3 regions of the Kitasatospora sp. NPDC096140 genome follow, and region 2 is predicted to be linked to each of the others. Evidence: riboswitches for the same ligand, from Rfam matches in the RefSeq annotation. Region 2 holds a riboswitch; each other region holds the start of a gene.
The links. Region 2 has a riboswitch for S-adenosylmethionine ahead of ABT048_RS18925 (aminotransferase class V-fold PLP-dependent enzyme). Riboswitches for the same ligand answer to the same signal wherever they lie in the genome.
Positions count from the first base shown of each region.

Region 1: another riboswitch for S-adenosylmethionine. It lies ahead of ABT048_RS37085 (IclR family transcriptional regulator); the one in region 2 lies ahead of ABT048_RS18925 (aminotransferase class V-fold PLP-dependent enzyme).
Region 3: another riboswitch for S-adenosylmethionine. It lies ahead of thrC (threonine synthase); the one in region 2 lies ahead of ABT048_RS18925 (aminotransferase class V-fold PLP-dependent enzyme).

Region 1 is NZ_JBEOUW010000057.1:20,283-30,277, reverse strand. It holds gene ABT048_RS37095 (sulfatase family protein) at 1-685, shown strand, start outside; gene ABT048_RS37090 (DUF7144 family membrane protein) at 935-1,363, shown strand; SAM riboswitch class I at 1,521-1,663, shown strand; gene ABT048_RS37085 (IclR family transcriptional regulator) at 1,864-2,577, shown strand; gene ABT048_RS37080 (LPXTG cell wall anchor domain-containing protein) at 2,908-3,684, shown strand; gene ABT048_RS37075 (hypothetical protein) at 3,796-4,317, shown strand; partial or broken gene ABT048_RS37070 (chitosanase) at 4,423-4,809, opposite strand; partial or broken gene ABT048_RS37065 (AAA family ATPase) at 4,808-4,954, shown strand; gene ABT048_RS37060 (S8 family serine peptidase) at 5,044-5,847, shown strand; gene ABT048_RS37055 (hypothetical protein) at 6,059-6,517, shown strand; gene ABT048_RS37050 (hypothetical protein) at 6,973-7,581, shown strand; gene ABT048_RS37045 (hypothetical protein) at 7,585-7,875, opposite strand; partial or broken gene ABT048_RS37040 (hypothetical protein) at 7,918-8,001, opposite strand; partial or broken gene ABT048_RS37035 (hypothetical protein) at 8,817-8,948, opposite strand; gene ABT048_RS37030 (DUF1304 domain-containing protein) at 9,059-9,421, shown strand; gene ABT048_RS37025 (TetR/AcrR family transcriptional regulator) at 9,418-9,981, shown strand.
Region 2 is NZ_JBEOUW010000016.1:123,776-133,770, forward strand. It holds gene ABT048_RS18915 (rhomboid family intramembrane serine protease) at 1-414, shown strand, start outside; gene ABT048_RS18920 (Lrp/AsnC family transcriptional regulator) at 456-737, shown strand; gene ABT048_RS18925 (aminotransferase class V-fold PLP-dependent enzyme) at 776-2,146, opposite strand; SAM riboswitch class IV at 2,198-2,316, opposite strand; gene trpD (anthranilate phosphoribosyltransferase) at 2,426-3,502, opposite strand; gene ABT048_RS18935 (response regulator) at 3,622-4,047, opposite strand; gene ctaE (aa3-type cytochrome oxidase subunit III) at 4,444-5,064, shown strand; gene qcrC (cytochrome bc1 complex diheme cytochrome c subunit) at 5,252-6,061, shown strand; gene qcrA (cytochrome bc1 complex Rieske iron-sulfur subunit) at 6,070-7,119, shown strand; gene qcrB (cytochrome bc1 complex cytochrome b subunit) at 7,116-8,774, shown strand; gene ABT048_RS18960 (GntR family transcriptional regulator) at 8,886-9,257, shown strand; gene ABT048_RS18965 (L,D-transpeptidase) at 9,319-9,995, opposite strand, start outside.
Region 3 is NZ_JBEOUW010000041.1:71,125-81,119, forward strand. It holds gene ABT048_RS32575 (HD domain-containing protein) at 1-132, shown strand, start outside; gene ABT048_RS32580 (DUF8819 family protein) at 187-543, opposite strand; gene groL (chaperonin GroEL) at 656-2,278, opposite strand; gene ABT048_RS32590 (cold-shock protein) at 2,614-2,817, opposite strand; gene ABT048_RS32595 (ubiquitin-like small modifier protein 1) at 3,356-3,634, opposite strand; gene thrC (threonine synthase) at 3,703-4,983, opposite strand; SAM riboswitch class I at 5,000-5,135, opposite strand; gene ABT048_RS32605 (glucosyl-3-phosphoglycerate synthase) at 5,283-6,311, shown strand; gene ABT048_RS32610 (alpha,alpha-trehalose-phosphate synthase (UDP-forming)) at 6,350-7,834, shown strand; gene otsB (trehalose-phosphatase) at 7,821-8,660, opposite strand; gene ABT048_RS32620 (DUF3263 domain-containing protein) at 8,712-8,939, opposite strand; gene ABT048_RS32625 (cupin domain-containing protein) at 9,041-9,391, shown strand; gene ABT048_RS32630 (extracellular solute-binding protein) at 9,471-9,995, opposite strand, start outside.

The sequences.
Region 1 (9,995 bases), on a different contig from region 2:
GGGCAACCTGCTCTACGACGAGAACTTTCACGTCCCGTTCGTGCTGTGCCACCCGGACGCGCCCGGCGGCGGCCGCACCGACGCGCTCGCCTCCGCGGTCGACATCGCGCCCACCCTGCTGGAGTTCGCGGGCCTGGACCGGGCGGCCGCCGCCTCCCGCTTCCCCGACCTGCACGGTCACTCCTTGTCACCGGTGCTGGAGGGCGGGGAGGTCCGCGAGGGCGTGCTCACCGCCGTCGAGTCGATCACCGCCCTGGACGCCGGGTTCTGGTTCGAGTTCGCCGACCCGCAGGCCCAGCAGCGCATCCAGTCGGGGGAACTGCGCCCGGACTGGGACAAGCGCGGCTTCCTGCGCGGCTACCTCGACCGGCGGTACAGCTTCGGGCGCTACTTCTCCCCGCTCCGGCCCAATCGCCCGACCAGCCCCGAGGCGCTGTACGCGCAGAACGACGTGGTGCTCTACGACCGGGAGGAGGACCCCGGCGAGGTGCGCAACCTCGCGGCCGATCCGGCCCACCGCGACCTCGTCGCCCGGTACAGCGCCCGGCTGGAGGACCTCATCACCGCGGAGGTCGGCGCCGACACCCGCGCGTGGGTCACCGAACGCCCCCGGCTGCTCGGCTGGCCCACCTGGCACGGCGACACCGACCGTCCCGTGCCCGCCGGCGCCGCGGCCCGCGGGTGAACCCGTGGCCGACCTCGTGGCCGGACCGGTGGCCGACGTCGTGGCCGACCCCACGGACGCGGCGTCACGGTCCGTGACCTCGTCGCGGTCCGCGCACGACAGGACGGGAGTCCGGCCCTACCGTGAACGTAGGACTTCTGTTCCCTTCCAGGCGGTCGTCATGCGAGCAGCCGGGCCCCACCGCCCGGCTGCCCGCCCCTCCCGTCTCCCGCTCCCCGAGAGGCGGTTGCCACCGAAGGAGTCAATGTCATGACCAGCAGTGTTGCCGGGGCCGGCCCCAGCACCCACGCCCCCGAACCCCGTCCCTTCGCGACCGGGTGGACCATCTTCGCCGGGGTCATGATGATCGCCGGCGGCATCATGGCGGTGTTCCAGGGGATCGCCGCCATCACCAAGGACAGCCTGATCGTCGTCACCCGGCACTACGTCTACTCGATGAACACCGAAGGCTGGGGCTGGATCCACGTCATCGTCGGGGTCGTCCTGGTGCTGGCGGGCGTGGCGCTGTTCAGCGGTGCTCCCTGGGCCCGGGTCGTCGGTGTCGCCGTCGCCGGCCTGAGCATGATCGCCAACTTCCTGTGGCTGCCCTACTACCCGCTCTGGGCCATCGTCCTGATCGCGCTCGACGCCTTCGTCATCTGGGCGCTGTGCGTCGGCACCACGAAGAAGGCGAGCTGACCACCCGACGGGCCGACGGCCCGTAGGAACCCCCGGGCCGGCCACCACCGCGTGGCCGGCCCGATCGCGTCCGGGGGAGGGGAGTGGAGGGCGAGCGGAGGGCGAGTGGAGGGGGAGGCTTGGCGGGCGGCCCGGGGCATCTTGTATCGTTCCTCGCGAATCATCCAGAGGGGTGGAGGGACCGGCCCTACGAAGCCCCGGCAACTCCCCGTTCGACCCGGCGTCCGAAGTACGCGCCGTGCCGTGCGGGGGCAGTGCCAACTCCGGCCTGTCGCCACTGTGGCGCGGGAAAGATGAGGAGACACGGTGCTCTCTGTGCTGTCCTTCGCCCGGGCGCTTCCCGCCCCGGCCCTTCCGCGTACCCGTCTCGTGCCCGGCGCAGGCAATCGGCCGACTTCTCCGGCCCGTCCTCGCTGACCACCCCCCCGGCTCCCCGTCCGGGAGCCCCCGTGAGCGAAGCCCACCCGCCGCTCACGGGATTCGAGACGGAGTACCCATCCATGGACAACACGAGCGGCGTCGGCGTGCTCGACAAGGTCACCTCGATCCTCGGCACCCTGGAGGCAGGTCCCGCCACCCTGGCCGGACTCGTCACCGCCACCGGCCTGGCCCGGCCCACCGCCCACCGGCTCGCCGTGGCACTCGAACACCACCGGCTGGTCACCAGGGACATGCAGGGCCGGTTCATCCTCGGCCCCCGGCTCACCGAGCTCTCGGCGGCCGCCGGGGAGGACCGACTGCTGGCCGCAGCCGGCTCCGTCCTCGCCCACCTGCGCGACGTGACCGGCGAGAGCGCCCAGCTCTACCGCCGCCAGGGCGAGATCCGGATCTGCGTGGCCGCCGCCGAGCGCCTCTCCGGCCTGCGCGACACCGTACCGGTGGGGGGCACCCTCCCGATGAAGGTCGGTGCGGCCGCCCAGGTCCTGCTCGCCTGGGAGGAGCCCGAGCGGCTGCACCGCGGGCTGCAGGGCGCCCGCTTCACCGCCACCGCGCTGAGCGGGGTCCGGCGGCGCGGCTGGGCCCAGTCCATCGGCGAGCGTGAACTCGGGGTCGCCTCCGTGTCCGCGCCCGTCCGCGGCCCGTCCAACCGGGTGGTGGCCGCGGTGTCGGTCTCCGGCCCGATCGAGCGGCTCACCCGGCACCCTGGAGCCCAGCTCTCCCAGGCGGTCGTCGAGGCGGCCCACCGGCTCACCGAGGCCCTGCGCCACACCTGACCGGTTCACCGGGCCGCGCCTGCCCGGCTTCGCGCCGTTCGGCTTCGCGCTGCCCGGCTTCGCCCCGTCCGGCCTCGCGCTGCCCGGACGCGCGGTCCTCTGGCGCGGGCCGGGAGGAGGCGGCGGCCGGCGACACCGGGAACGGGGTGAACCGAACACGGCACGCCATCCGTGCAGGGGTCGGGGGCCGCGTTGCACCGCCGTCACCCGCCGCCGCCACGGCGGCCGGCGGCGGTCCGGGCTCGCCGCCTCGCGCGCTCCCCCGATCTCCCCCCCGGGGCGCGCGCGAGGCGTTCCCTGCTCCACGAACTCCACAGGAGAGAAGCACAGATGAAGCACGTACGCCGGGCGGCCGTGGTCACCGGGGGCGCGGTCGCCGCCCTCGCACTGGCGGGCACCGGGACCGCCTTCGCCTGGAAGCCGAGCGACGCCTCGCTGGAGGTCGGCTGCCGGGCGGACGCCGGCCACGTCGAGCTCGTCCTCGGCAACCGCTACAAGGCCGCCGGCGACTACACCCTGAGCCTGGTCGGCGGCTCCGAGGAGTACCACGGCCGCATCGACGCCAACGCCACCGTCAAGCTGACCGTCAGCTACTCGGGCAAGGGCGACACCTGGCGCTACACCCTGGCGGACACCCACGTGGACAAGAAGGTCGCGGACGTTCCGCTGTGCCCGTCCGCCACCCCGACGCCGACCGGCACCCCGACCACCACCCCCTCCGTTCCGGCGACCCCGGTCCCGACCCCGACCAAGTCGGTCCCGGCCTCGCCGAGCGCCACGCCGTCGGCCACCACCCCGGCCCCGACCGGCACCCCGACCACCACCCCCTCCGTCCCGGCGACCCCGGTCCCGACCCCGATCAAGTCGGTCCCGGCCTCGCCGAGCGCCACGCCGTCGGCCACCACCCCGGCCCCGACCGGCACCCCGACCACCACCCCGTCGGCCACGCCGTCCGCCATGCCCAGCGCGACCGGCACCGCCCCGGCGCTGGCCCAGACCGGTGGCGGGGACAACACCCCGCTCGCCCTGGCCGGCGGCGCCGTGCTGGCCGCCGGTGCGGGCCTGGTGTTCGCCGCCCGCAAGGTCGCGGCCAAGCGCCGCGCCTGACCGAGCACCGATCGGGGCGATCGCGGCGCCGGGGTCCGGGAACACCGGACCTCGGGGCCCCACGGCATTTGACGGCCTGTGCCGCCGGGCCGTCCACGGAAGGGGAGTGAGATGTTCGTCGATGGATCCTGGCGGATCACGGTGACCGGCAAGGACGCCGACTTCGACCAGCGGGCGGTGGTGATCACCCCGTACGGCACCCTGGTGCTGGCCGGCCGGGTGGGGGAGTCGCTCGTGGTCGACGCGGACACCTGGGAGCTGAGGCTCGAACACCTCCGGCCGGGCGGAGGTTGGCGCCCGGACGTCCAGGTGGTGCCCGGCCCGGTGGCCGAGACCGGCGGCGTGCGCAGCCGGGAGGTCCGCGCCCGGGACTGCCACTGGCCGGGCGTGCCCGGCACCGACCTGCCGCGCAACCTCGTGCTGCGCCTCGACGCGCTCGGCGCCGCGGCCCCGGCCGCGCGGCGGGAGACGGCCGGGGCGATCGGGCCGGCCTCGGCACCGCTGGTGCGGACCAGTTCGGACCCGGCGCTCGGCGCCCTGCGGCCGGCGGAGCGGCGGGGGACGCCGGCCGACCGGACCGCCCCGGGCCAGGCCCCGGCCCCGGCCGTACGGCGGGCCACCACCGGCTGGTGAAGCGGGAGTCGGCGAAGAGGGGCGGCTGTGCGGGCAGCCGCCCCTCGGTCGTACCGGCCGGGTCGTGCCGGCCGGGTCGTGCCGGCTCCGTCGTGCCGGGGCCCGTCAGCTGTCGATCTTGAACGACTCCCCGTAGACCTTCCAGGCCAGCGGGGGCTTGAGGTCGAGGTTGCCCGCCTTCAGGAACACCAGCTGCTCGGTGTCCACCCGGTCGGTCTCCTCGTGGGCGGCCTCCGTCTTCATCGCGGCCCGGCGGGCGTCGAGAAAGGCGGCCAGGTAGGCCTTCTCGTCGCCGCCCTGGGCCGGGGTCTTCGCCTTCTTCATGGCGGCGGCCCGGATGCCGCCGAAGCTGACCGGCTCGTTGCCGGGGCCGTGCACGACGATGGCGTCGTAGTAGACGAACTGGCCGAGGGCGTGCAGGCCGTCGGTCTGGGCCTGCATCACCGAGGGGTTGAAGTAGACCCGGTCCCGCTCGTCCGTCCGGGCCTGCTTCGCCGGGCCGCCCGGCACAGGCAAGACCACCGTCGCCCGGCTGTACGGGTGGCTGCTGGCCGAACTGGGCGTGCTGCCCGCGGGCCAGCTGGTCGAGACCGCCCGCGCCGACCTGGTCGGCCGGTACGTGGGGCACACCGCGCAGCGGGCGGCTGCAGCTCGGGCCCCCGGCTGTACGGCACGGGCGACGTCGGCCGCGACTGCGCCGGGTACGGCACCTTCACGGCCGCCCTGGTGGCCCGCCGCCGCACCGGCGAGGCCGGCCCCTCCGGCCTCGCCCCCGAGGCCCGCGTCCCGGCGATCGTGGTCACCGACGACGCCGGGGCCACCACCCCGGACCTGCTGGGCGGCGGGATCCGCGCCGCCGTCGACAAGGGCGCCCGGGTGATCGCGGTCGAGGTGCCCGTCCCCGGGCCGAGCGACGCGCTCGGCGACGCCGTCGCGTACGCGGCGGCGCACGGCGCGCTGGTCGTCGCCCCGGCGGCCCCGGACGGTCGCAGCAGCAGTTCGCCGGTGTTCCCGGCCTCTTACCCGGGCGTGCTCGCGGTGGCCTCGACCGGGCCGAACGGCCCGTCCGGCGGCGGCCTGGGCGGCCGGGTCGACCTGGCCGCGCCCGGCGAGCTCGTGACGGGTACCGGGCCCGGTGGCGGCCTGTTCACCGCCTCCGGACCGGGCTGCGCCACCGCCTACGTGGCGGCCGCGGCCGCCCTGGTGCTCGCGCTGCGGCCCGAGCTGACCGCGGAACAGCTGACCCGGCGGCTGGAGACGACCGCCTACCACCCCGGCACCCGGCTGCCGGACGCCGCGGTGGGCTTCGGGGTGGTCGACCCGGTCGCCGCCGGCACCGGCTCCTGGCCCGGCGCGGCCCGGGCGGCCGACCCGGGTGACCCGGTGCGGGTGGACCCGGGGCCGGACCGCTCGAAGGCCTGGCGGGCCCTCGCGGTGGCGGGTGGCAGCGCCGGGGTGGTCCTGCTGGTGGCTTTCGGCGGTCTGACCGCGCGGCTCGGCCGCCGAGGGACCGGGCGCGCCGCCGGCTGACGGCCCGGTCCGGGGCGCGGCGGGGCCCGTCCCGCGCGCCGGCGAGGTTTCCTCCGGCAAAGTGCCGCCCAGGTGAACAATCGCGAGCACGTTTTCCGTTCAACAACACGACAGGCGGGCGAGCGGCTCGCGTCCAGGGCCGGGCAGATGGGTGAGGTGGGCTCCGATGAGGACCAGGGCGGTGGACCGTGATGGTGACAGACTGACGGTCATGACGGGCGGTGGGGACGGTAACGGGCAGGGCGGCACCGGGCGCGGCGGGAGCGGGCCGGACGACGAGGCGACGGCGCGTCGGCTGATCGCCGCCTGGCTGGCCGGTGAGGCCGCCGAACCGGCGCCCGCCCCGGCCGCCGCCGCCGAGCGGCCCGCCGGGGCCGTCCCGACCGGGGCCGTCCCGACCGGGTGGTGCGTCCCCCCGGCCGCCGCCCGGGAGGTCATCGCCGTGGCCCGGCGGATGGCCCTGCACGGACGGCAGGGCCGGGCCTGGCCGGCCCCCGGAGCCGAGCACCTGATGCTGGCCCGCGCCCTGGTGGTCGACGAGCATCCCTCGGCCGCGGCGTGGTCCGAGCGGGAGCGGGTCGAACTGGCCGGCTGGATCGCGGTCCTGGTGCGGCGCTTCGGCGAGGACGGCGTCCAGCAGCTGACCGCCGCACTCGCGGCCCGGTCCTGAGCGTCCGGTCCTGAGCGCCCGGTCCCGGGCACCCGGGCTCCCGGGCCGTCGGGCAACCGCCACCCGGACACCTTCGCACCGGGGCTCATCACACACCGTCCCCGCGGCTGCCCGCCGATGCCGTTGTACCGGAGCGAAGGACGGAGCCGTGGCCGAGGAAGCCGTCGACTCACCCGTGGGCGCCCAGCAGCGCGCCGATCACCCCACCCGGGGCCGTGCAACCGTGGACCAGGACACCCTGGTCGAGCTGTACCGCGCGGGCCGGGTCGGCCCTTCGATTCGCCCCGTTGAACGGAAGCCGTGCGCCGAGGGGTTCAGATCGGATCGGGGCGGATCGAACCCTGGAGGGGGTGCCGTCCGTGCAACCGGTTGAGGCCGGCCGGGAGCGGCCGGGAGCCGGGAGCCGGTGATCGGCGGCGGCGGTCGACGCGAGGACGGACGAGGAGAGGACAGCGATGGCTTGGTACCAGGGGGCGAGCCGGATCACGGTGACGGCGGTGGAGGGGCGGTTCCCGCAGCGGGTGGTGGTGACCGTCCCGGGTGCCGTGCCGGTGGAGGTCCCCGGCGAGGTCGGCGCCGTCCACCTCGTCGAGGCGGAGCGCTGGCAGCTCGACCTGGAGCACTGCCACGCGGGCGAGTGGTGTCCCAACATCCGTGCGGTGCAGGGTCGTTGGCAGGAGATCCGGGGTGTGCTGACGCAGGCCGTGCACAGCCGCAACCGCGATGCGGCGGGCGACCGCCAGGACCGCAACCTGGTGCTGCGGATCGAGCGGGTCACCCCGGGCGGTGACGAGTCCCCGGCGGTGACCGCGGCCCCCGCCGCCCGCCGCACCACCAGCGCACACCGTGCCCCGGCGGCCCCGGCCGGCCCGGCCGCGCTGCGAACCTCGACCGGTCCGGCGAGCGGCACCACCGCCCCGGGCGTGCGGACGACCACCGCGGGCTCCGAGCCCGACTTCCTGCGGCCGGCCGCCCCGGCAGGCCGGACCGCCGGGGCGGGAGGCGCCACCCGGACGACCAGCACGACCACCACGACCAGCACAACCACTTCGTGGAGCGGCTGACGACTACTCCGCGGGGGAGCAGCGGGCCAGCCGGGCCTGCACCAGCTCCACCTGACGGGTCATCCGCCCCTGCTCGGCGGCGAGTTCCAGGGCCCGCTCCCAGTGCCGGCGCGCCTCGGCCACCAGCCCCTGGTCGTACATCACCTGGCCGATGAAGTCGGCGAAGTCGAACTCCGCGTGGGCCTGGTTGCCCTGGGCCCGGCCGAGTTCCAGCACCCGGTGGATCTGCGCCACGGCCTCGTCGGTGCGGCCCAGGGCGCGCAGGATCTGGGCGTGGGTCTTGGTGGAGATCACCAGGTACGGGTCCGACTCGTGCCCGGCCAGCAGCTCCAGCGACTCCTCGATCGGTGCGAGCGCCTCCTCGGAGCGCTCCGCCCGGAACAGCGTGTGCGCCAGGTTGTTGAGCGCCTGGGAGAGCAGCCGGGGGGTCGCCCTGCTCCCGCGCGTGGGCGACCGTCTCGGCGAAGCCCGCCAGGGCCCTGCCGGGCTCGCCGTAGTCGTCCGCGAAGCTGGTCCGCATGCTGAGGTAGCGGTGTCGCAGGACGGGTCGGCTCTCCGGGTCGGCGACGGCGACGGCGCGCTCGGACTGCTCCAGGGCCTCCCGCCGCCTGCCCAGCCTGCCCAGCCTGCCCAGCGAGAGGCTGTGGTCGGAGTACAGGTGCGGCCAGTCGGCGGCGGTGCCGGTGGCCTCGGCGGCCGTCAGGGCCTGCCGGGCCGCCTCCTCCCGGGCACGGAACAGGCCCGCGTCGAGGTAGAGGTAGCCGGCGTTCTCGACCATCCGGCAGGCGTGCCGGCGGGCGCCCCACTGGCAGGCCAGGGCGATCAGGGCGCGGACGGCCGGTTCCTCGGCCCGGAACCAGGCCAGGGCGTCGGCGGACGTGGCGAACTCCGGGGTGCCGCCGGTCGGCGGGTGGGCCGGGCGGTGGTGGCGGGCCTCCGGCCGGGCGAGGACGAGCCCGGCGGCGGTCGCGGCCAGGTAGTGGTCGAACAGCCGCTCCAGGGCCGCGTGCCGGGTGGCGACCGGCATCTCCTCGGCCGCGTGCCGGGCGTGCAGCCGTACAAGGTCGTGCCGCTCGAAGCGGCCCGGCGCGCTCTCCTCGACCAGGTGCGCCAGGTGCAGCAGTTCCAGCGCGGCGGCCGTGCGCCGGTCGGCGGCGGCCAGGCTGGCCGCCGCGGCGGTGTCGACCTGCTGGCCCGGGGGTGCGGGTCTCCAGGCGCAGGCCGTCGCCGAGCAGGGCGCGCAGCCTGGCGACGTGACCCTGCAGTGCGGCCCGCGCGGTGGGCGGCGGGGTGTGGTCCCAGGCGAGGTCGAGCAGCCGCTCGACCGGCACGATGCGGTTGGCGTCCAGGGCGAGCGCGGCCAGCACGGCCCGGCGCCGGGCGCCTCCGATGTGGACGGAGACCGGACTTCATGGACACCTGTCCAGGTATGGTGGACACCTGTCCATGAAGTTCGGATCGAGCTCCGGAGCCGAAGATGCGCGTGACCGCCGATGTCCTGGTCGCCCTGGTGGCCCTCCTGCACGGGTACATCCTGGTGCTGGAGATGTTCCTGTGGGAGCGGGGGCCGGGGCGCAGGCTGTCCGGCTTCGACGCCGCGCTCGCCCGCACCACCGCACCGCTCGCCGCCAACCAGGGGCTCTACAACGGCTTCCTCGCCGCCGGGCTGGTGTGGGGCCTGGTCGCCGGCGGCGAGGTCGGCCGTCAGGCGCAGCTCTTCTTCCTGGTCTGCGTGGTCGTGGCCGGCCTGTACGGCGGTGCCACCGCGAACCGCCGCATCCTGGTGGCGCAGGCGCTGCCCGGGGCGGTCGCACTCGGCGCCGTGCTGCTCGCCGGATGAGCGCCGCCCAGGACCCCCGGGCGGAGCGCACCCGGGCCAGGCTGCGCCGGGCGCTGCTGGAGGAGTGCGCCGAACGTCCGCTGGCGGAGGTCAACGTGGCCGCGCTGGTGCGCCGGGCCGGGATCGGCCGGGCCACCTTCTACGTCCACTACGCCGACCTCGACGCGCTCGCGGTGGACGCCTGCGCCGACGTGGTCCGGGCGGCCGTGGACGCCCTGCACGCCTGGCGCGGTGTGCCGGACCCGTCCGCCCCGCCGCCCGCGCTGACCGGGTTCTTCGTCGATCTGGTGCCGCACGCCGCGCTCTACCGGGCGCTGCTGACCCCGGGCGGCGGCGGACCGCTCGGGGTGGTGCTCACCCGTGACCTGCGGGAGCGCAGCCGGGCCGAGCGGGCCCTGGCGGGCGCCCCGGAGCCCGACCTGGTGGCCGCCGCCGTGGCCGGCACCTTCACCGGCGTGCTCGGGGACTGGCTGCACGGCCGGATCGAGGCCGGCCCGGAGCGGGTCGCCCACCAGGTCTGGCGGCTGCTGATCTCCCTGCACCGCACGCCGCAGCTCTGAACGGCCGTCGGCCC
Region 2 (9,995 bases):
CTCTTCCTGCACGTCTTCGGCCCCACCGTCGAGCGGCGGCTGGGCCGGGCCCGGTACGCCGTCTTCTACCTGGCCGCCGGCAGCCTGGCCACGTACGGCTTCGCGCTCGCGGAGGCGCACTCGCCGGACTGCACGCGGGTGCTCATCGGAGCCTCCGGCGCGATCTCCGCCGTCCTGGGCGCCTACCTGCGCTTCCACCCGCGCGCCCGGGTGACCACCCTCGTCCCGCTGCTGTTCTTCCTGCCGCTGCGCTTCCCGGCCTGGCTGGTGCTCGGCCTCTGGTTCGCGCTGCAGTGGTGGTCGGTGCACTCGGCGGGCCCGGGGGTGGCCTACCTGGTCCACGTGATCGGTTTCTCGGCCGGCTTCCTCTACACCTGCACGGTGGTCCGCCACCCCCCGAGACGGCCCGGCTGACGCCCGATACGCTGGCGGCACCCCACAAAGGAGCGCGAACAGTGATCACCGCCATCGTCCTGATCAAGACCAGTGTCGACCGCATCCCGGAGATCGCCGAGGCCATCGCTTCCATCGAGGGCGTCAGCGAGGTGTACTCGGTGACCGGTGGATACGACCTGGTGGCGATGGTCCGGGTGCGCCGCCACGACGACCTGGCCGAGGTCATCCCGGGCCGGCTCAACAAGGTCCCCGGCGTGGCCCACACCGAGACCCAGATCGCCTTCCGCACCTACTCCCAGCACGACCTGGAGGCGGCCTTCGCCCTCGGCCTGGACGAGTAGCGGGGCCCCCGGGCTCAGCCCTCCCGACGCGCGCGGGCTCAGCCCTCCCGGCGGGTGTCCGCGACGCAACGCCCGCCCTCGTTGCGGTAGTTCCACGCCGCGCCGTCCGTGACCAGCTCGCGGACGGCGGTGAGGAAGCGGTCGATGTGCTCGTCCGGGGTCCCGGCGCCGAAGCTGACCCGGATGGCGTTCAGGCTGCGCTCGCCCGGCAGCGAGGGGTCCGGAGCGCCGCAGCTGGACTCGACGGCGGTGGCCTCGTCGTCCAGCAGGGTGCGCACCAGCGGGTGGGCGCAGAAGAGGCCGTCGCGCACCCCGATGCCGTACTCGGCGGACAGTGCGGCCGAGAAGTGCGAGCTGTTCCAGCCCCGGACGACGAAGGACAGCACGCCCACCCGGGCCGAGCCGGCGCCGAACAGGTTCAGCACCTTGACCTGCGGGACCTCCGCCAGCCCGGCGGTCAGCCGGTCGACCAGCTGCCGCTCACGGACCTCCAGGGCGTCGAAGCCGGCCTCGCCCAGGGCGCGGCAGGCCGAGGCGATCGCGTAGGCGCCGATGACGTTCGGCGAGCCGGCCTCGTGCCGGGCCGGGCCGGTCTGCCACTGCACGGCCACCGAGCCGTCCGTCTCCCGGGCCACCGTGCGGGTCGCCCCGCCGCCGGCCAGGTACGGCTCGGCCGCGTCCAGCCAGTCCGCCCGGCCGGCCAGCACCCCGGCGCCGAACGGCGCGTAGATCTTGTGGCCGGAGAAGGCGATCCAGTCGACGTCCAGCTCGCGCACCGAGACCCGGTGGTGCGGGGCCAGCTGGGCCGCGTCCAGCACCACCCGGGCGCCGTGCCGGTGCGCCGTCCCGGTCAGCTCGGCGACCGGCCACAGCTCGCCGGTCACGTTGGAGGCGCCGGTGACGCAGAGCAGCTTGGGGCCCTCGGGCGCCTCGGCGAGCGCGGCGTCCAGGGCGGCCACCGCCTCGGCCCGGGAGCGCGGCGCGCGCAGGTAGGTCACGTCCAGTCCGGCGTGCGCCCAGGGCAGCAGCGAGGCGTGGTGCTCGGTCTCGAAGGCGAACACCCGGGTGCCGGCCGGCACGGCGGCGGCCAGCAGGTTGAGCGAGTCGGTGGTGGCCCGGGTGAAGACGACCTGGTCGCCCTCGCGCAGGTCGAGGAACTCGGCGACGGTGCGGCGGCTCTGCTCGAAGAGGTCGGTGGACAGCTGCGAGAGGTACCCGGCGCCGCGGTGCACGCTGCCGTAGTACGGCGCGTAGGCCGCGACGTCGTCCCAGACCCGCTGCAGTGCCGGCGCGCTGGCCGCGTAGTCGAGCGCCGCGTAGCCGACCTTCTCACCGCTGGCGAGCGGGACCTGGACGTCGGAGCCGAGCACGGCGAGCGGGGCGGTGGTCTCGGTGGCGAGAGAGGACATGAGGATGCACTCCTTCAGGGGCCTGGGACCCCGGGAGTGCCACTCGTCGGGTGTCCGCGCTTGTCGCACGGACGGTTTGCCGTGGCGACCCGGTCCTCACCCAGGGCACCCCGCCACGGACGGAGGGTTGCCGGACAGCAAGCTGGGGCTTGACGCTGTCACTCATGACCTGGCGCCGACTCTAGGGTCGCGTCCGGCGGGCGGTCAAACGGGCATCCACCATCCGGACAGCCGGGGAGCCCGCGCCGGCGTTTCCGGCACGGGCTCCCAACCACCGCTTCAGCTACGGCTGGTGGCCTCCGACCAGCGCCGCAGCAGCTCCTGTGCGACGCCGGAGTCGATGGCCTCCGCCGCCCGCGCCATGCCCGCCGCGAGCTGCTCGGCCAGCGGCGCGTCGCCCAGGTCGAGCGCGACCAGCGCCGCCGCCGTGTTCAGCAGGACGGCGTCCCGCACCGGCCCGCGCTCGCCCGCCAGCAGACGGCGCGCGACCTCCGCGTTGTACGCCGGGTCCCCGCCGCGCAGCGACTCGATGCCGACCAGCTCGATGCCGACCTCCCGCGGGTCGAAGGAGGTCTCGGTGACCACCCCGTCGCGCACCACCCACACCCGTGAGGTGGTGGTGATGGTCAGTTCGTCCAGCCCGTCGTCGCCGCGGAAGACCAGCGCCGTCGAGCCGCGCCGGGCGAGCACCCCGGCGATCAGCCCGGACAGCCGGGTGTCGAAGCAGCCGATGGCGTGGGAGGTGACCTTGGCCGGGTTGGTCAGCGGGCCGAGGATGTTGAAGGCGGTCGGCACCCCGAGGTCGCGCCGCGCGGTGGCGGCGTGCCGCATCGAGGGGTGGAACTTCGCCGCGAAGCAGAAGGTGAGGCCGACCTCCTCGGCCACCTCGGCGACCCGCCGGGCGGAGAGGTCCAGCGCCACCCCGAGCTTCTCCAGCACGTCCGAGGACCCGGTGGAGGAGGAGGCGGCCCGGTTGCCGTGCTTGACCACCTTGGCACCGGCCGCCGCCGCGACGATCGCCGACATCGTGGAGATGTTGACGGTCTTCGCCCGGTCGCCGCCGGTGCCGACGATGTCCACCGCCGGGCCGGCGATGTCCAGCGGCTCGGCGTGCGCGTACATCGCGTCGACCAGACCGGTGACCTCGTCGACCGTCTCGCCCTTGGACCGCAGCGCGATCATGAAGCCGGCCACCTGGGCGGGGGAGGCCTCGCCGCTCATGATCCGGTCCATCGCCCACGCGGTGGACGAGCGGTCGAGGTCCTCCCCCTTCAACAGGGCCGTCAGGAGATCCGGCCAGGAGCGGACCACCTGCGCGGGGTCGCTACCGCCGTTCGCAGGGTTCACGTTCACCATGGCTGACTCCAGCTGTCGTCTGTCCCCCCGCTCCGGGGGGCGTCCGTACGGATGGAGCCAGCCTATCGAGCGGCAGGGCCCCCAGGGCCCCGTCTTCTCTAGTACTGAGACACCGCCGCTCAGCGGGCGGCCGGCGCCCGCTTGGCCAGCCGGGCCCGCAGCAGCGTGGCGACCGCCTCGGCCAGCGCCACCGGGTCCACCGGGTGGGAGATCGCGGCGTCGGCCCGGCTCCAGGCGGCGAGCCAGGAGTCCTGCGGCCGGCCGATCAGCACCAGCACCGGCGGGCAGCCGTAGATCTCGTCCTTCAGCTGGCGCCCGAGCCCCAGCCCGCCGGCCGGGACCGCCTCGCCGTCCAGCACGCAGAGGTCCACGCCGCCCTTCTCCAGCGCCTTGAGCACCGCCGGGGTGGTCGCGCACTCCAGGTAGGACAGCTCCGGAAGATCCTCGGCGGGCCGACGGCCGAGTGCCGTCAGCACCTGCTCGCGGGTGTTGCGGTCGTCGCTGTAGACGAGGACGGTGAGCGTCTCATCGGTCGTGTACGCCATGGACCCTGCTCCCTCAAGTGTGATCCGGACCACGTTCGCCTGATCCGGATGCTACTCCCGATCACCCTCCGCCGAGTGCCCCTCGCGCACGTTCCTCCTCAAGCCGCCGCGCCCCGGTCTCACCCTCCTGGAGGACTGCCCGTCACCCGGACCCGCCCGGTCCACCCGTACGGCCGACCCCCGGCCCGCTCCCCTACCTCCGGCCGCTGCTCCGACCGTGCATCGACGCGCCGGGCAACGGGGTCGTAGAGTGCCCCGAGGAACCGTCAGAAAAGGGACACGCCGCTGCTCAGCCCCCGTACACCCACCCCGTCGGCCCCCAAGCGGGCATACCGCACGCACCGGACACTCCGAGGGACACCCCCCGGCGTGAAGACGGAATAAGGGACCGACATAATGTCCGTCGTGGCGACAGCAACAGCAGTAGAAACCGGGCACGCGCACGGATCGGTCAACCGGCCGAACATGGTCAGCGTCGGAACGATCGTCTGGCTCAGTTCCGAGTTGATGTTCTTCGCGGCCCTCTTCGCGATGTACTTCACGCTCCGCTCCGTCAAGGGAGCCGAGTTCTGGACCGAGAAGGCCCACGCCCTCAACGTGGCGTTCTCCTCGGTCAACACCACGGTCCTGGTGCTCTCCTCGCTCACCTGCCAGCTCGGCGTGTTCGCCGCCGAGCGCGGTGACGTGAAGAAGCTCCGCATGTGGTTCATCATCACGTTCGTCATGGGCGCGGTCTTCATCGGCGGCCAGGTCTACGAGTACACCGAGCTGGTCAAGAAGGATGGTCTGTCGCTGTCCTCCGACCCGTACGGCACGGTGTTCTACCTGACCACCGGCTTCCACGGCCTGCACGTGACGGGTGGTCTGATCGCCTTCCTGCTGGTCCTGGGACGGACGTACGCAGCCAAGCGCTTCACGCACGAGCAGGCCACCGCCGCGATCGTCGTGTCGTACTACTGGCACTTCGTCGACGTCGTGTGGATCGGCCTGTTCGCGACCATCTACCTGATCAAGTAACCAGCTGATCAGGTCGCTGGCCACCGGCTGCGGCCCCCGCCCTCACCGGCGACGGGCCGCTTCTGCCGGTGCCGACGCTCCCACCGACCGACCGCGCGCGCAGCCCTAGACAGGCAGCCTCGTGCCGGCCAGACCGGCCGCCGGGTGCACCCACCAGTCGACCAGATCCTGACACCGGGGTTATTCCGTGAAAAAGCTCTCCGCACGACGGCGCCACCCATTGGCGGCGCTGGTCGTCCTACTTCTCGCCCTGGCGGCAACCGGGGGGCTGTACGCCGCGTTCGCTCCCGCCGACAAGGCGCAGGCCGACGTCGCCGCGCAGTCGCTCGCGATCGATGAGGGCAAGAAGCTCTTCGCCGTCGGTTGCTCCTCCTGCCACGGCCTGAACGGCCAGGGCAGCAGTGACGGTCCGAGCCTGGTCGGCGTCGGTTCCGCCGCCGTCGACTTCCAGGTCGGCACCGGCCGCATGCCGGCCCAGCAGCCCGGCGCCCAGGTGCCGCGCAAGAAGGCCATCTACACCCAGGCCGAGATCGACCAGCTCGCCGCCTTCGTCGCCTCCCTCGGTCCCGGCCCGGTGACCCCGACGGAGGAGCAGTACACCTCGACCAACCCGGAGGACATCTCCAAGGGTGGCGAGCTGTTCCGCACCAACTGCGCCCAGTGCCACAACTTCGCCGGCCAGGGTGGTGCCCTGACCAAGGGCAAGTACGCCCCGTCGCTGGAGGGCGTGGATCCCAAGCACATCTACGAGGCCATGCAGACCGGCCCGCAGAACATGCCGTCGTTCCCGGACACCACCATGCCCGAGGAGCAGAAGAAGCAGATCGTGGCCTTCGTCCGCCACACCACCAGCGACGAGCCCAACCCCGGGGGTCTCACGCTCGGCAGCCTCGGTCCGGTGACCGAGGGCCTGTTCGGCTGGATCTTCGGTCTTGGCACGCTCATCGCGGTCGCGATCTGGGTCGCCGCCCACACCACCAAGGCCAAGAAGTCATGAGCCACGACATGTCAGAGAACCTCCCGGAGTCGCACGGCTCCGCCGGCGAGGTCGCCGAGCACGGCAACCCGTTCGCCGACCCGGGCCTGCCGGCCCACGAGCCCCGTCGCACCGACATCGACGAGAAGGCCGCCCGGCGCGCCGAGCGCCAGGTCTCGCTGATGTTCGTGATCTCGATGCTCGCCACCGTCGGCTTCATCGCCTCGTACGTGGCCATCGACCCGGACAAGATCGTCTACATCTTCCCGCTGGGTCACGTCAGCGCGCTGAACTTCGCGCTGGGTCTGACCCTGGGCGTCGCGCTCTTCATGATCGGCGCGGGCGCGGTCCACTGGGCCCGCACCCTGATGTCGGACGTCGAGCTGCCGGCCGAGCGTCACCCGATCGAGGCCGACGACGAGGTCCGCGCGGACGTCATCGAGCAGTTCAAGACCGGCGCCGCCGAGTCCGGCTTCGGCCGCCGCAAGATGATCCGCAACACCCTCATCGGTTCGATGGCGCTGGTCCCGCTCTCCGGCGTGGTCCTGCTCCGCGACCTCGGCCCGCTCCCGGAGAAGAAGCTCCAGGAGACCGGCTGGAAGGAGGCGACTCCGGCCAAGCCGCTGCAGCTGGTCAACATGAACACCATGCTGCCGCTGAAGCCGCAGGACGTCGCCATCGGCTCGCTGACCTTCGCCATGCCCGAGGGCCTGAGCACCCACGACGAGGACTTCCAGCAGCGGATCGCCAAGGACGCCCTGATGCTGGTGCGCATCGCACCGGAGGACATCAAGGACGACAACTCCAAGGAGCTGGGCTTCGAGGGCATCCTGGCCTACTCGAAGATCTGCACCCACGTCGGCTGCCCGATCAGCCTGTACGAGCAGCAGACCCACCACGCGCTCTGCCCCTGCCACCAGTCGACCTTCGACCTGGCGGACGGCGCGCGCGTCATCTTCGGCCCGGCCGGCCACCCGCTGCCGCAGCTGAAGATCACCACTGACGACAAGGGCAACCTGGTCGCCACCGGCGACTTCGCGGAGCCCGTCGGCCCGAGCTTCTGGGAGCGTGCTCGATGAGTAGCGCGAGCAGCACCACGACCGGTGCCGCCAAGCCGTCCAGCACGCGTGCCAAGCCCGCCAACAAGTGGGAGGCCGCGGCTGACTGGACGGACGGCCGGCTGGGGATCTACTCCCTCGCCAAGGCCAACCTGCGGAAGATCTTCCCGGACCACTGGTCCTTCATGCTGGGCGAGATCTGCCTCTACTCGTTCGTCATCATCATCCTGACCGGTGTCTACCTGACGCTGTTCTTCAAGCCCTCCATGGGCGAGGTGATCTACAACGGGTCGTACGTCCCGCTCAAGGGCATCGGCATGTCCGAGGCCTACGCGTCGACGCTCGACATCAGCTTCGAGGTCCGCGGTGGCCTGCTGATCCGTCAGATCCACCACTGGGCCGCGCTGGTCTTCGTGGCCGCGATGCTCGTGCACATGATGCGCGTGTTCTTCACCGGCGCGTTCCGCAAGCCCCGCGAGATCAACTGGGTCTTCGGCTTCCTGCTGCTGGTCCTGGGCATGTTCGACGGCTTCTTCGGCTACTCGCTGCCGGACGACCTGCTGTCGGGTACCGGTATCCGCTTCATGGAAGGCGCGATCCTCGCCGTCCCGCTGGTCGGCACCTACCTGCAGATGTTCCTGTACGGCGGCGAGTTCCCCGGGCACGACATCATCCCGCGGTTCTTCACCATCCACGTGCTGCTGATCCCGGGCATCATGCTCGGCCTGCTGGTGGCGCACCTGATCCTGGTCTTCTACCACAAGCACACCCAGTGGGCGGGCCCGGGCAAGACCGAGAAGAACGTCGTCGGCATGCCGCTGATGCCGGTCTACATGGCCAAGGCCGGTGGCTTCTTCTTCCTGGTGTTCGGTCTGATCGCCGCCATCTCGGCGATCGCCTCGATCAACCCGATCTGGGCCTACGGCCCGTACCGCCCGGACCAGGTGTCCACGGACGCCCAGCCCGACTGGTACATGGGCTTCTCCGAGGGTCTGATCCGCGTCATGCCGGGCTGGGAGATCAGCCTGTGGGGCCACACCCTGAACCTGGGTGTCTTCGTCCCGCTGATGATCTTCCCGCTGGTCCTGGTCGCGATCGCGGTCTACCCGTTCATCGAGGGCTGGATCACCGGCGACAAGCGCGAGCACCACATCCTGGACCGCCCGCGCAACGCCCCGGTCCGCACCGCCCTGGGTGCCGCCTGGATCAGCCTGTACCTGGTGCTGCTGATCGGTGGTGGCAACGACCTGTTCGCCACCCACCTGCACCTGTCGATCAACTCGATCACCTACTTCGTCCGCGTCGGCTTCTTCGTCGTCCCGGTCATCACCTTCATCGTCACCAAGCGCTGGTGCCTCGGCCTCCAGCGCCGTGACAAGGAGAAGGTGCTGCACGGCCGCGAGACGGGCGTCATCAAGCGCCTGCCGCACGGCGAGTTCGTCGAGGTGCACGCGCAGCTGCCGCAGAAGGACCTGTTCAAGCTCACCGCGCACGAGCAGAACCAGCCGGTCGAGCTGCCGGCCCAGGCGGACGAGAACGGCGTGGCCCGCAAGGCCGGCGTCCTCACCCGCACCCGGGCCAAGCTGTCCCGCGGCTACTACGGCGAGGGCGGCCAGATCCCCAAGCCGACCGCCGAGGAGCACCACGAGATCACCAGCGGCCACGGCCACCACTGATCCCGTACCCGCGTCACCCCGAGGGCCGCTGACCAGAGTTCGTCTGGTCGGCGGCCCTCGGCCTTTCCGCATCCGCCGGCCCGTCCCCGACCGCGTCTCCAGGAGCCTCCCGTGCAGCTCTCCGTCGACACCGCCTCCGCCACGCCGCCGTACGAGCAGATCCGCGCCCAGATCGCGGAGCGGGCCCGCACCGGGGAGCTGCCCACCGGGCTGAAGCTGCCCACCGTACGGGCCCTGGCCGAGGAGCTGGGGCTGGCCGCCGGCACCGTCGCCCGGGCGTACCGGGAGCTGGAGACGGACGGCGTGGTGGAGACCCACGGCCGGCGCGGCACCCTGATCGCCGCCACCGGGGACAGCGCGCACCGGCTGGCCGCCGCGGCCGCCGCCGAGTACGCCGAGCGCGCGAGCCGCCTCGGGCTCTCCCACGCGGACGCCGTGGCCGCGGTGGTCACCGCGCTGGGGCTGGCCTACCCGGAGGCCTGACGGCCCGTGCGGGGCCCGGACGGGCCCCGCACGGGTCCGCACGGGCCCGGCACTGCCCCGGTCAGACCTCGGGGCGGATCATCCCCGCGGCGGGGGCCTGACCGGCCGGAACCGTGGTGCTGAGGGGCTGTCCGACGGCGCTGTGCTTGACCCAGTCCGTCCAGGCGACGTTCCAGTCCCCGAAGCCGTTGCCGAACGGCTCCATCGCGGCGCCCTGGCTGTTCACCACCGTCACCAGGTCCCCCACCCGGGTGTTGTCGTAGAACCACTTGGCGTTGTCGGTGCTCATGCCGGTACAGCCGTGGCTGACGTTCGCGACGCCCTGCGAGCCGACCGACCAGGGTGCCGCGTGCACGTACTCGCCGCTCCAGGTCACCCGGGTGGCCCACTTCACGTCGAGGTCGTACGACTCCGAGCTGCCGGCGGCTATGCCGATGGTCTCGCCGCTCATCCGGACGGACTGCTCCTGGCCGAGCACCACCTTGATGCCGTTGCGGGTGTCGAAGCCGGGCTTGCCGGTGGTGACCGGGATGGTCCGCACGACCTCGCCGTCACGCTTCAGGGTGAGCTCGTGGGCGGCCGCGTCGACCACCGACTCGACCCGCGCCCCGATCCGCAGCTTCAGCGCGCTGCGGTCGCCGCCGTAGAGGCCGTCCGAGATCCGGCTGCCGGTGGCGTCGAAGGCCAGCGCGACGGTCGTGCCGGCCGGCCAGTAGTCCTCCGGCCGGAAGTGCAGGT
Region 3 (9,995 bases), on a different contig from region 2:
GCCGGCCGCGCCGCCGTGCTGCGCGGGCTCTTGGCACTGCCCGCGCTCTACCGCACCCCCGCCGCCCGCGAGCGCTTCACGGACACCGCCCACGGCAACCTGGCGGCCGAACTCCGCCGCCTGGAGGGTTGAGCAGCCTCCCCCGGACCAGCCCCCTCGGACCAGCTTCCCCCGGACCGGATTTCCTCAGACCAGCTTCCCGACCGGCGCCACCACCGCGCCCTGCTTGCCGCACACCCAGTGCGGCTCCGGCCCCAGCTCGGGCTCCACGCTCAGCGCGTGCGGGTCCCCGTCGGCCGCGCACCCGGTGCACAGCGGCCAGCGCCCGTACGCCTCCAGCAGCGCGTCCTGGACGTCCTGGGCGACCAGCCCGAGCACGTACTCGGTGCCGTCCGGCCACTGCTCCAGCCACCAGCGGCGGTGCGTCACCGCCTGCTCCACCAGCGAGACGACGGCGGCGTCCGCCACGTCCCGCGCGGTGAGGTCGGCCAGGATCAGTGCCCGCGCGTTGTGCAGGGCGGTCTCGATGTCGTCAGCTGCCATCCGTCCATTCTCCGTCGGCGCGCCGGAACGCGGAAACGCCGCGTGGGCGGCTCCCCGAAGGGAACCGCCCACGCGGACGAGGAACGAACCGATCCGATCGAAGCGATCAGGATCAGAAGTCCATGTCACCGCCCGGCATGCCGCCGCCGGCGGCCGCGGAGGCCTTCTCCGGCTTGTCGGCGATGACGGCCTCGGTGGTGAGGAACAGCGCCGCGATGGAGGCGGCGTTCTGCAGCGCGGAGCGGGTGACCTTGGCCGGGTCGATGATGCCCGCGGCGACCAGGTCGACGTACTCGTTGGTGGCGGCGTTCAGGCCGTGACCGGCGGGGAGGTTGCGCACCTTCTCCACCACGACGCCACCCTCCAGGCCGGCGTTGGTCGCGATCTGCTTGATCGGGGCCTCCAGCGCGACCTTGACGATGTTGGCACCGGTGGCCTCGTCGCCGTCCAGCTCCAGCTTGTCGAAGGCGACACCGGCCTGCAGCAGGGCGACGCCACCACCGGCGACGATGCCCTCCTCGACGGCGGCCTTGGCGTTGCGGACGGCGTCCTCGATGCGGTGCTTGCGCTCCTTGAGCTCCACCTCGGTGGCCGCGCCGGCCTTGATGACGGCCACGCCGCCGGCCAGCTTGGCGAGGCGCTCCTGGAGCTTCTCGCGGTCGTAGTCCGAGTCGCTGTTCTCGATCTCGGCGCGGATCTGGTTCACGCGGCCCGCGACCTGCTCGCTGTCGCCGCCACCGTCGACGATGGTGGTCTCGTCCTTGGTGATGACCACCTTGCGGGCGGTGCCCAGCAGGTCGATGCCGGCGTTCTCCAGCTTGAGGCCGACCTCCTCGGAGATCACGGTGCCACCGGTGAGGATGGCGATGTCGCCGAGCATGGCCTTGCGGCGGTCGCCGAAGCCCGGGGCCTTGACGGCGACGGACTTGAAGGTGCCGCGGATCTTGTTCACGACCAGGGTCGACAGGGCCTCGCCCTCGACGTCCTCGGCGATGATGACGAGCGGCTTGCCGCTCTGCATGACCTTCTCCAGCAGCGGGAGCAGGTCCTTGACCGAGCCGATCTTGGAGTTGGCGATGAGGATGTACGGGTCCTCGAACGTCGCCTCCATGCGCTCCAGGTCGGTGGCGAAGTAGGCGGAGATGTAGCCCTTGTCGAAGCGCATGCCCTCGGTGAGCTCAAGCTCCAGGCCGAAGGTGTTGCTCTCCTCGACGGTGATGACGCCTTCCTTGCCGACCTTGTCCATGGCCTCGGCGATCAGCTCGCCGATCTGGGTGTCGGCGGCGGAGATGGAGGCGGTGGAGGCGATCTGCTCCTTGGTCTCCACGTCCTTGGCCTGGGCCAGCAGCTGGTCGGAGACGGCCGCGACGGCCTTCTCGATGCCGCGCTTCAGGGCCATCGGGTTGGCGCCGGCGGCGACGTTGCGCAGACCCTCGCGAACCAGGGCCTGGGCGAGCACGGTGGCGGTGGTGGTGCCGTCACCCGCGACGTCGTCCGTCTTCTTGGCGACCTCCTTGACGAGCTCCGCACCGATCTTCTCGTACGGGTCTTCGAGCTCGATCTCCTTGGCGATGGAGACACCGTCGTTGGTGATCGTGGGGGCGCCCCACTTCTTCTCCAGCACGACGTTGCGGCCCTTGGGGCCGAGCGTGACCTTCACTGCGTCGGCGAGCTGGTTCATGCCACGCTCAAGGCCGCGGCGAGCTTCCTCATCAAAGGCGATGATCTTGGCCATCAGAAGTGGTCCTCCGGGACACGGTCGACTGCTCGGACCAAGGGGTGCCCGCGACGGACGGCCCTGGTGTGCGGGGGTCTTTTCCCCTACCGCTCCCGGGGGCCTCACCGACCCGGTCCGCTGTCACTCTCACGCTGTGAGTGCTAACGCCAATGATTAGCACTCCGGGTGGTCGAGTGCAAGCCCAATCGCCAACCCGCGAGCCGCCGCTGGGACCACCCCGGGGGGCCGCCCGGGAACGGCGACGGGCCCGTACGACGCGTGTCGTACGGGCCCGTCGAGAAGCGAGCGGTCACCAGCCGTGGGCCGCGCCGAGCTCCTGGAGTCGGAAGGGGTCAGACCGCCGCGCGAACCATGTCCGCCTGCGGGCCCTTCTGTCCCTGGGAAATCTCGAACTCGACCCGCTGGCCCTCCTCAAGGGTGCGGTAGCCGTCCATCTGGATCGCGCTGTAGTGGACGAAGACGTCCGCACCACCGTCGACCGCGATAAAGCCGTAGCCCTTCTCCGCGTTGAACCACTTGACGGTGCCCTGAGCCATTCCGAACTCCCCTAGTGCTGTGCTGGCCCTTCACGCGCCCGCAGGTCGCGGGCCCGGGTTGGTTGACGGCCCACCCGGGGAACCCCCCCTGGGCGCAGCCGTGCACGCCGCAACCGTCCGCACGGAACGCCCAACGGGCTCCGGTGAGCGGGTGATTGCGTCGACCGCCGCTGAATGTATCCGGACCGAAGCCCTCTGCAACAGGGTCAACCGCCGGTAATTCCGCCCCGCCGGCAAGGGACACGACGGGCCGAATCGGAAAAATCTCGGCATTCCACGCGGGACATAGCGGACGAATTACCCAAATCCCCGCGGTAATTCTGACATCGGCCTGACATGTTTCACGGCCCGGTCCCATCGGCCGGGCCCTGCCCGGCGGAACGCCGCGAACGGCCGAGAGGGAACCCCTGTTCCCAACCGAGCGACACTCTACTCCGACTCGACCCGGAAATATTCCCGCCGGAATGCAACCGGCCGCCCGTACATACGGAGAGCGGAATTCCGTACGTACGGGCGGCCGAATGGCGCGCGGGACGGCTCAGCAGCCGCCGGCCACCGCCGGAATGATCGAGACGCCGGCGCCGTCCTCGATCTCGGTCGCCAGGCCCTCGGCGAAGCGCACGTCGTCGTCGTTCACGTAGACGTTGACGAAACGGCGCAGCTTGCCGGTGTCGTCCAGGATGCGGGCGGAGATGCCCGCGTGGTTCTTCTCCAGGTCGGCGATGACCTCGCCCAGGGTGGCGCCCTCGGCGGTCACCTCGGCGGCGCCGCCGGTGTAGGTGCGCAGGATGGTGGGGATGCGGACGTTGGCGCTCATGACTCTCCTTGCGGGGGTGCGGCCCTGCGGGGCAGCGGTCGGGGCGGGCACGGGGCCGGCGGCGTGGTTCAGGCGGACGCGAGGCCGGCGGCGCGGAACGCGTCCAGCGTCGGGCGGATGACGGCGCTCATCCCGGCGTCGGACACGGCGTCCAGGGTCTTCAGGCCGTCGCCGGTGTTGATCGCGACGGTCTCCTTGGCCGGGTCCAGCTGCCCGGTCTCGACCAGCTTCTTCAGCACGCCGACGGTCACCCCGCCCGCGGTCTCGGCGAAGATGCCCTCGGTCCGCGCCAGCAGCCGGATCGCCGCCACGACCTCGGCGTCCGTGACGTCCTCCACCGCGCCGCCCGTGCGGCGGGCGATGTCCAGCACGTACGGGCCGTCGGCCGGGTTGCCGATCGCCAGCGACTTGGCGATGGTGTCCGGCTTGACCGGCTTGATCACGTCCCGGCCGGCCTTGAAGGCGGCCGACACCGGGGAGCAGCCCTCGGCCTGGGCGCCGAAGACCCGGTACGGCCGGTCCTCGACCAGGCCGAGCTTGATCAGCTCCTGCAGCCCCTTGTCGATCTTCGTCAGCTGGGAGCCCGAGGCGATCGGGATCACGATCTGCTCCGGCAGCCGCCAGCCGAGCTGCTCGCAGATCTCGTACGCCAGCGTCTTGGAGCCCTCGCCGTAGTACGGCCGCAGGTTGACGTTGACGAAGCCCCAGCCCTCGCCGGCCGGGTCCCCGATCAGCTCCGAGCAGAAGCGGTTCACGTCGTCGTAGTTGCCCTCGATGCCGACCAGCTCGCCGCCGTACACCCCGGCCATGACGACCTTGCCCTGCTCCAGGTCGTGCGGGATGAACACGCAGGACCGGAAGCCGGCCCGGGCGGCCGCCGCGCCCACCGCACCGGCCAGGTTGCCGGTGGAGGAGCAGGACAGCGTCGTGTAGCCGAACGCCCGCGCCGCCTCGATGGCGCAGGCCACCACGCGGTCCTTGAACGAGTGCGTCGGGTTCCCGGAGTCGTCCTTGATGTGCAGCTGCGCGGTGAAGCCGAGCTCGCGGCCCAGGTTGTCCGCCTTCACCAGCGGGGTCCAGCCCGGGTTCAGGTTGGGCTTGGACGCCACGTCGGCCGGCACCGGCAGCAGCGGCGCGTACCGCCAGACCGAAGTCGGGCCGGCCTCGATCCGCTTGCGCAGCTCCTCGGCGCCCTCGCTGCCGAACTCGTAGGCGATCTCCAGCGGGCCGAAGCACTCCAGGCACGCGAAGCTGGGACCGAGCGGGAAGCGGGTTCCGCACTCCCGACAGGACAGGGCGGCGGCGGGGCCGAGGTCCACGGAAACGGGTGCGGCAGTGTCGATAGCCATGACGGCGAGGCCTCTCTCCTCATCTTCCCCGCAGCGCGGACGCGCCACAGGCCGGAATTGGCACCTGTCCCGCCGGGGCCTGTCGTCGACAGCCGCGCGAGAAGGTTGCCGGGACGTCAACGGGCCGTTCCCTCAGTCCCTCTGGATGAGCTTGTGAAATTGTGGTGGTGCTCGACGGCGACCCCGGCGTGCATGGGTCCTACCGCTGTACGAAGACTGTATCCGAAGGCGCCAATCCTGAACGGGACCGTCCGCCACGCGAGATGACCCGTCCCACCCGACCCGCCGAGGAGACTTCCGTGCCCGCCGAACCGACTCCCGAGCTCCTCCCGCAGGCGGCGTCCTGGCTGCGCCGCCGCTCCTGGAGCGCGGCCGACCGGCCGGTCGACACCCTCCTCGCGGCCAAGGAACGCACCGGCCGCACGATCAGCGTCGTCCTCCCCGCCCTGGACGAGGAGGCCACCGTCGGCGACATCGTCCGCACCGTCCGCCGCGAGCTGATGGAACGCCTCCCGCTGGTCGACGAACTCGTCGTGGTCGACTCCGGCTCCACCGACGCCACGGCCGAGGCCGCCGCCGAGGCCGGCGCCCGGGTGGAGCACCGCGACGCCATCCTGCCCCGGCTGCCCGCCGCCCCCGGCAAGGGCGAGGTGCTCTGGCGCTCGCTGCTGGTCACCCGCGGCGACATCGTCTGCTTCGTGGACGCCGACCTGCGCGAGTTCGACCCGGCCTTCGTCTCCGGCATCGTCGGGCCGCTGCTGACCGACGAGTCCATCCAGCTGGTCAAGGCCATGTACGACCGCCCCCTCGAAGTCGCACTGAGCGGCTCCGCCGCGGGGGACCGCGCCGCCGTCCTCCCGGCCGGCGGCGGCCGGGTCACCGAACTCGTCGCCCGCCCCCTCCTCAACCTGCACTGGCCGGAACTCGCCGGTTTCGTCCAACCCCTCGGCGGCGAGTACGCGGCCCGCCGCTCACTGCTCGAACGGCTGCCCTTCCCCACCGGCTACGGCGTCGAACTCGGCCTGCTCGTCGACGCGTTGGAGCTGGTCGGCCTGGACGCCCTGGCCCAGGTGGACGTCGGCGTCCGGCACCACCGCCACCAGGACGGCCAGGCCCTCGGCCGGATGGCCGCCACCATCTACCGCACCGCGCTCGAACGCCTCGACCGCGCCCACCGGCTCAAGGCCTCCGCCGACCTGGTCCGCCCGGAGCTCACCCAGTTCGCCCGCGACCCGGAGACCCGTGCCTTCCTCGCCCACACCCACCCGGTGACCGCCCTGGAACGCCCCCCGATGCACACCGTCCCCGAATACGCCACCCACCGATGACGGGTTTGCCACGCCGGGCGCCCGGCAACATGCCAACCATGGGCGATCTCACGACCGAACGTTCGAGTGCGACCGGCACCGCCCCCGTCCTGGTGGCCTCCAACCGGGGACCGGTGTCGTTCAGCACCGCCGACGACGGCACGCTGACCCTGCGGCGCGGCGGCGGGGGCCTGGTCTCCGGCCTCTCCGCCATCGACGACCCGAACGCCGTCTGGGTCTGCGCGGCCCTCGGCGCCGCGGACCGCAGAGCCGCCGCGGAAGCCCCCGACGGCCGCCTCGACCTGGCCGGCCACAACGTCGGCGGGCAGGCCGTCCGAATGCTGGACATCGACCCCGAGACCTTCGCCCGCGCCTACAACGGCGTCGCCAACTCCACCCTCTGGTTCGTCCACCACCTGCTCTACGCGACCCCCACCGCCCCCGCCTTCGACGCCGACTTCCGCACCGAATGGGCCGCCTACCGGGCCTACAACGCGGCCTTCGCCGAGGCGCTGGCCACCGAGGCCGCCCCGAACGCCGCCGTCCTCGTCCAGGACTACCACCTGTCCCTGGCCCCGGCGCTGCTCCGCGCCGCCCGCCCCGACCTGCGGATCGGCCACTTCTCGCACACCCCCTGGGCCCCGCCCGAGTACTACCGGATGCTCCCCGACGACGTCGCCCGCGCCGTCCTCACCGGCATCCTCGGCGCCGACCGGGCCGGCTTCCTCACCGAACGCTGGGCCCGCGCCTTCGCCGCCTGCTGCGCGGACCTCCTCGGCGCCGACGTCGACCACGAGGCGCTCACCGTCACCCTCGACGGCCGCACCACCGCCCTCGGCGTCCACGCCCTCGGCGCCGACGCCGACTTCCTGCGCGAACGCTCCCACCGCCCCGACGTGGACGAACGCCTCGCCGCCCTGCGCGAGGCCGTCGGCGAGCGCCGCACGATCGTCCGGGTCGACCGCACCGAGCTGAGCAAGAACATCGTCCGCGGCCTGCTGGCCTACCGGCACCTGCTCCGCACCCGCCCCGAGTGGCACGACCGCGTGGTCCACATCGCCTTCGCCTACCCGTCGCGGACCGACCTGGCCGAGTACCGCAACTACACGGCGCAGGTCCGCGAACTCGCCGACGCCATCGACACCGAGTTCGCCACCCCGGACTGGCAGCCCCTGATCCTGCACGTCGACGACGACTTCCCGCGCTCCCTCGCCGCCTACCGCCTGGCCGACGTCGCCCTGGTGAACCCGATCCGGGACGGCATGAACCTGGTGGCCAAGGAGGTCCCGGTCGTCTCCGACCGCGGCTGCGCCCTGGTCCTCTCCCGGGAGGCCGGCGCCCACGCGGAACTGGCCGACGACGCCCTGACGGTCAACCCGTACGACGTCATCGCCACCGCCGACGCCCTGCACACCGCGCTGACCATGCCCGAGGAGGAGCGCGCCGGCCGCACCAAGCGCCTCGCGGCGGCGGCCACCGCACTCCCCCCGCAGCAGTGGTTCCTCGACCAGCTCAACGCGCTGGCCCCGCTCAACTCCCGGTGAGGGCCTCCCCCAACGCCGCCAACAGCTCCACCACCCCGGCCGGCCCCGCGACCACCAGGTCCGCGCGGTCGGCCAGCTCCTTCACCGGCGCGTCCCCGACCGCCGCGCTGCACACCAGCAGCCCGGCCAGCCCGTCCCCGCGCAGCTCCTCCACCGCCGCGAACGCCGCCACGTCCCCGAGGTCGTCGCCCGCGTACAGCACCGACCGGGCGCCGCGCTCCCGCAGGAACCCGGTCAGCGCCGCACCCTTGTCCACCCCCGGCGGCCGGAGCTCCAGCACCAGCCGTCCGGGCTCCACCACCAGCCCGTACTCGGCGGCCAGCTCCGCCACCGGCGCCCGCAGCAGCTCCAAGGTCTCCTCGGGCGCCGCCGTACGCCGCGTGTGCACCGCCACCGAGCGCCCCTTGTCCTCCACCCACACCCCCTCGGGTGCCCCCACCCGTGCCGCCACCAGCGGCAACGCCTCCCGCGCCCCGGCCACCCCCGGGTGCACCTCCGGCGCCGTCACCTCGCCGCCCTCCCAGCGCTCGGCCCCGTAGTGCCCGAGCACCACGACCCCCGGCACCCCGGCCAGCCCGCCGTACTCCACCGCCAGCGCCGCCGGCCGCCCCGTCACCACCACCACGGCCCCGACCGCCGGGGCCAGCACCCGCAGCGCCCCCGCCACCCCCGGATGCGCCCTCGCCTGCCCGGGGTCGGCCACGATCGGCGCCAACGTCCCGTCGAAGTCCAGCCCGATCACCGCGTCCCGGGGCGCCCGCAGGATCGCGCGCACCCCGTCCCGCCCGGCCTCGGTCCCCGGCACCCACGTCTCTTCGAATCCCATACCGAGGCCCATACCCCCCGGCCGCCCGCAGCCCACCCCTTCACCGGCTCCCTAGCGGGCCGCCCGTCGAGCGGCCCGGATCCGCCGCAGCCGATTGACCAGCACCGGTGCGTGCGCCAGCGCTTCCTCCCGGTCCAGCAGCGCGTTCAGCAGCTGGTAGTACCGCGTGGAGGAGAGCCCCAGCTCCTCCCGGATGGCCCGCTCCTTGGCCCCCGCCGTCCGCCACTGGCGCCCCTCCAGCGCCAGCACCGCCCGGTCCCGCTCACTCAGCTCGCCCACCGCGCACACCTCCGCCGACCACTACGGAGTGTCATTCTCCCGCGCGACCCCGACACACAGTGCTCGCCCCACCGCTCTCCGGCCCCGGCTAACGTCACCCCATGACCACGCCCAGCTTCGTCCTGAACATCCCCGCGGCCGACCTCGAACCCGACCCGCTCGACCCGTCCCAGATCGTCTCCGGCACCCCCGAGGTCACCGGCAGGGTCCTCTCCGAGTCCGCGGACGGCCGCCAGCTGCGCGGCCTCTGGCAGATCACCCCCGGTGTGGTCACCGACGTCGAGGCCGACGAGATGTTCGTGGTCCTCAGCGGCCGGGCCACCATCGAGATCGAGGGCGGCCCGACCCTGGAGGTCGGCCCCGGCGACTGCGCGGTGCTGCGCGAGGGCGACCGCACCACGTGGACGGTCCACGAGACCCTCCGCAAGGCCTACGCGATCACGCTCCCCTGAGCGGAGACGCACCGAGGCCCGGCCCCGAACCACCGGGACCGGGCCTCCGCGGCACGGCGTGGGCCGGACGACGGGGCCCCTACTTGCGGACCCGCGCCGCCTCCTTGACCGCCGCGTCCTGCAGCCCCCCGAGCACCTGCTTCGGGTCCCCCGTCACGGCCTGCCCGATCCCCGCCTTGATCCGGTTGCTGACCTCGCCCCAGGCCGGGTCCCCGAACGGGTAGAAGCTCGCGTTGGTCAGCCCGACCGCGAACTGCTTGAGGTCGGCGTGCTTCGGGTCCGTCGTCATCTGGTTGAACGCGTCCTGGGTGACCGGCAGCAGGTTGTACTGCTCGTCGAACTTCAGCTGGTTGTCCCGGTTGTAGACGAACGACAGGAACTTCTTGATCTCGTTCTTGTGCCCGTTCGCCTTGAACGCCATCATCCAGTCCGCGACGCCGAGGCTCCCCGTCCGGCCCACGCCGTCCTTCTTCGGGATCGGCGCCGTCCCGAAGTCGATGTTCCCGGTGGTCGCCATCCGCAGCAGCGTCGGATGCCCGTTCAGCATCGCGACCTTCCCGGCGGCGAAGTCCTGGAACACCGGGGTGCGGTTCATCTTCCCCGG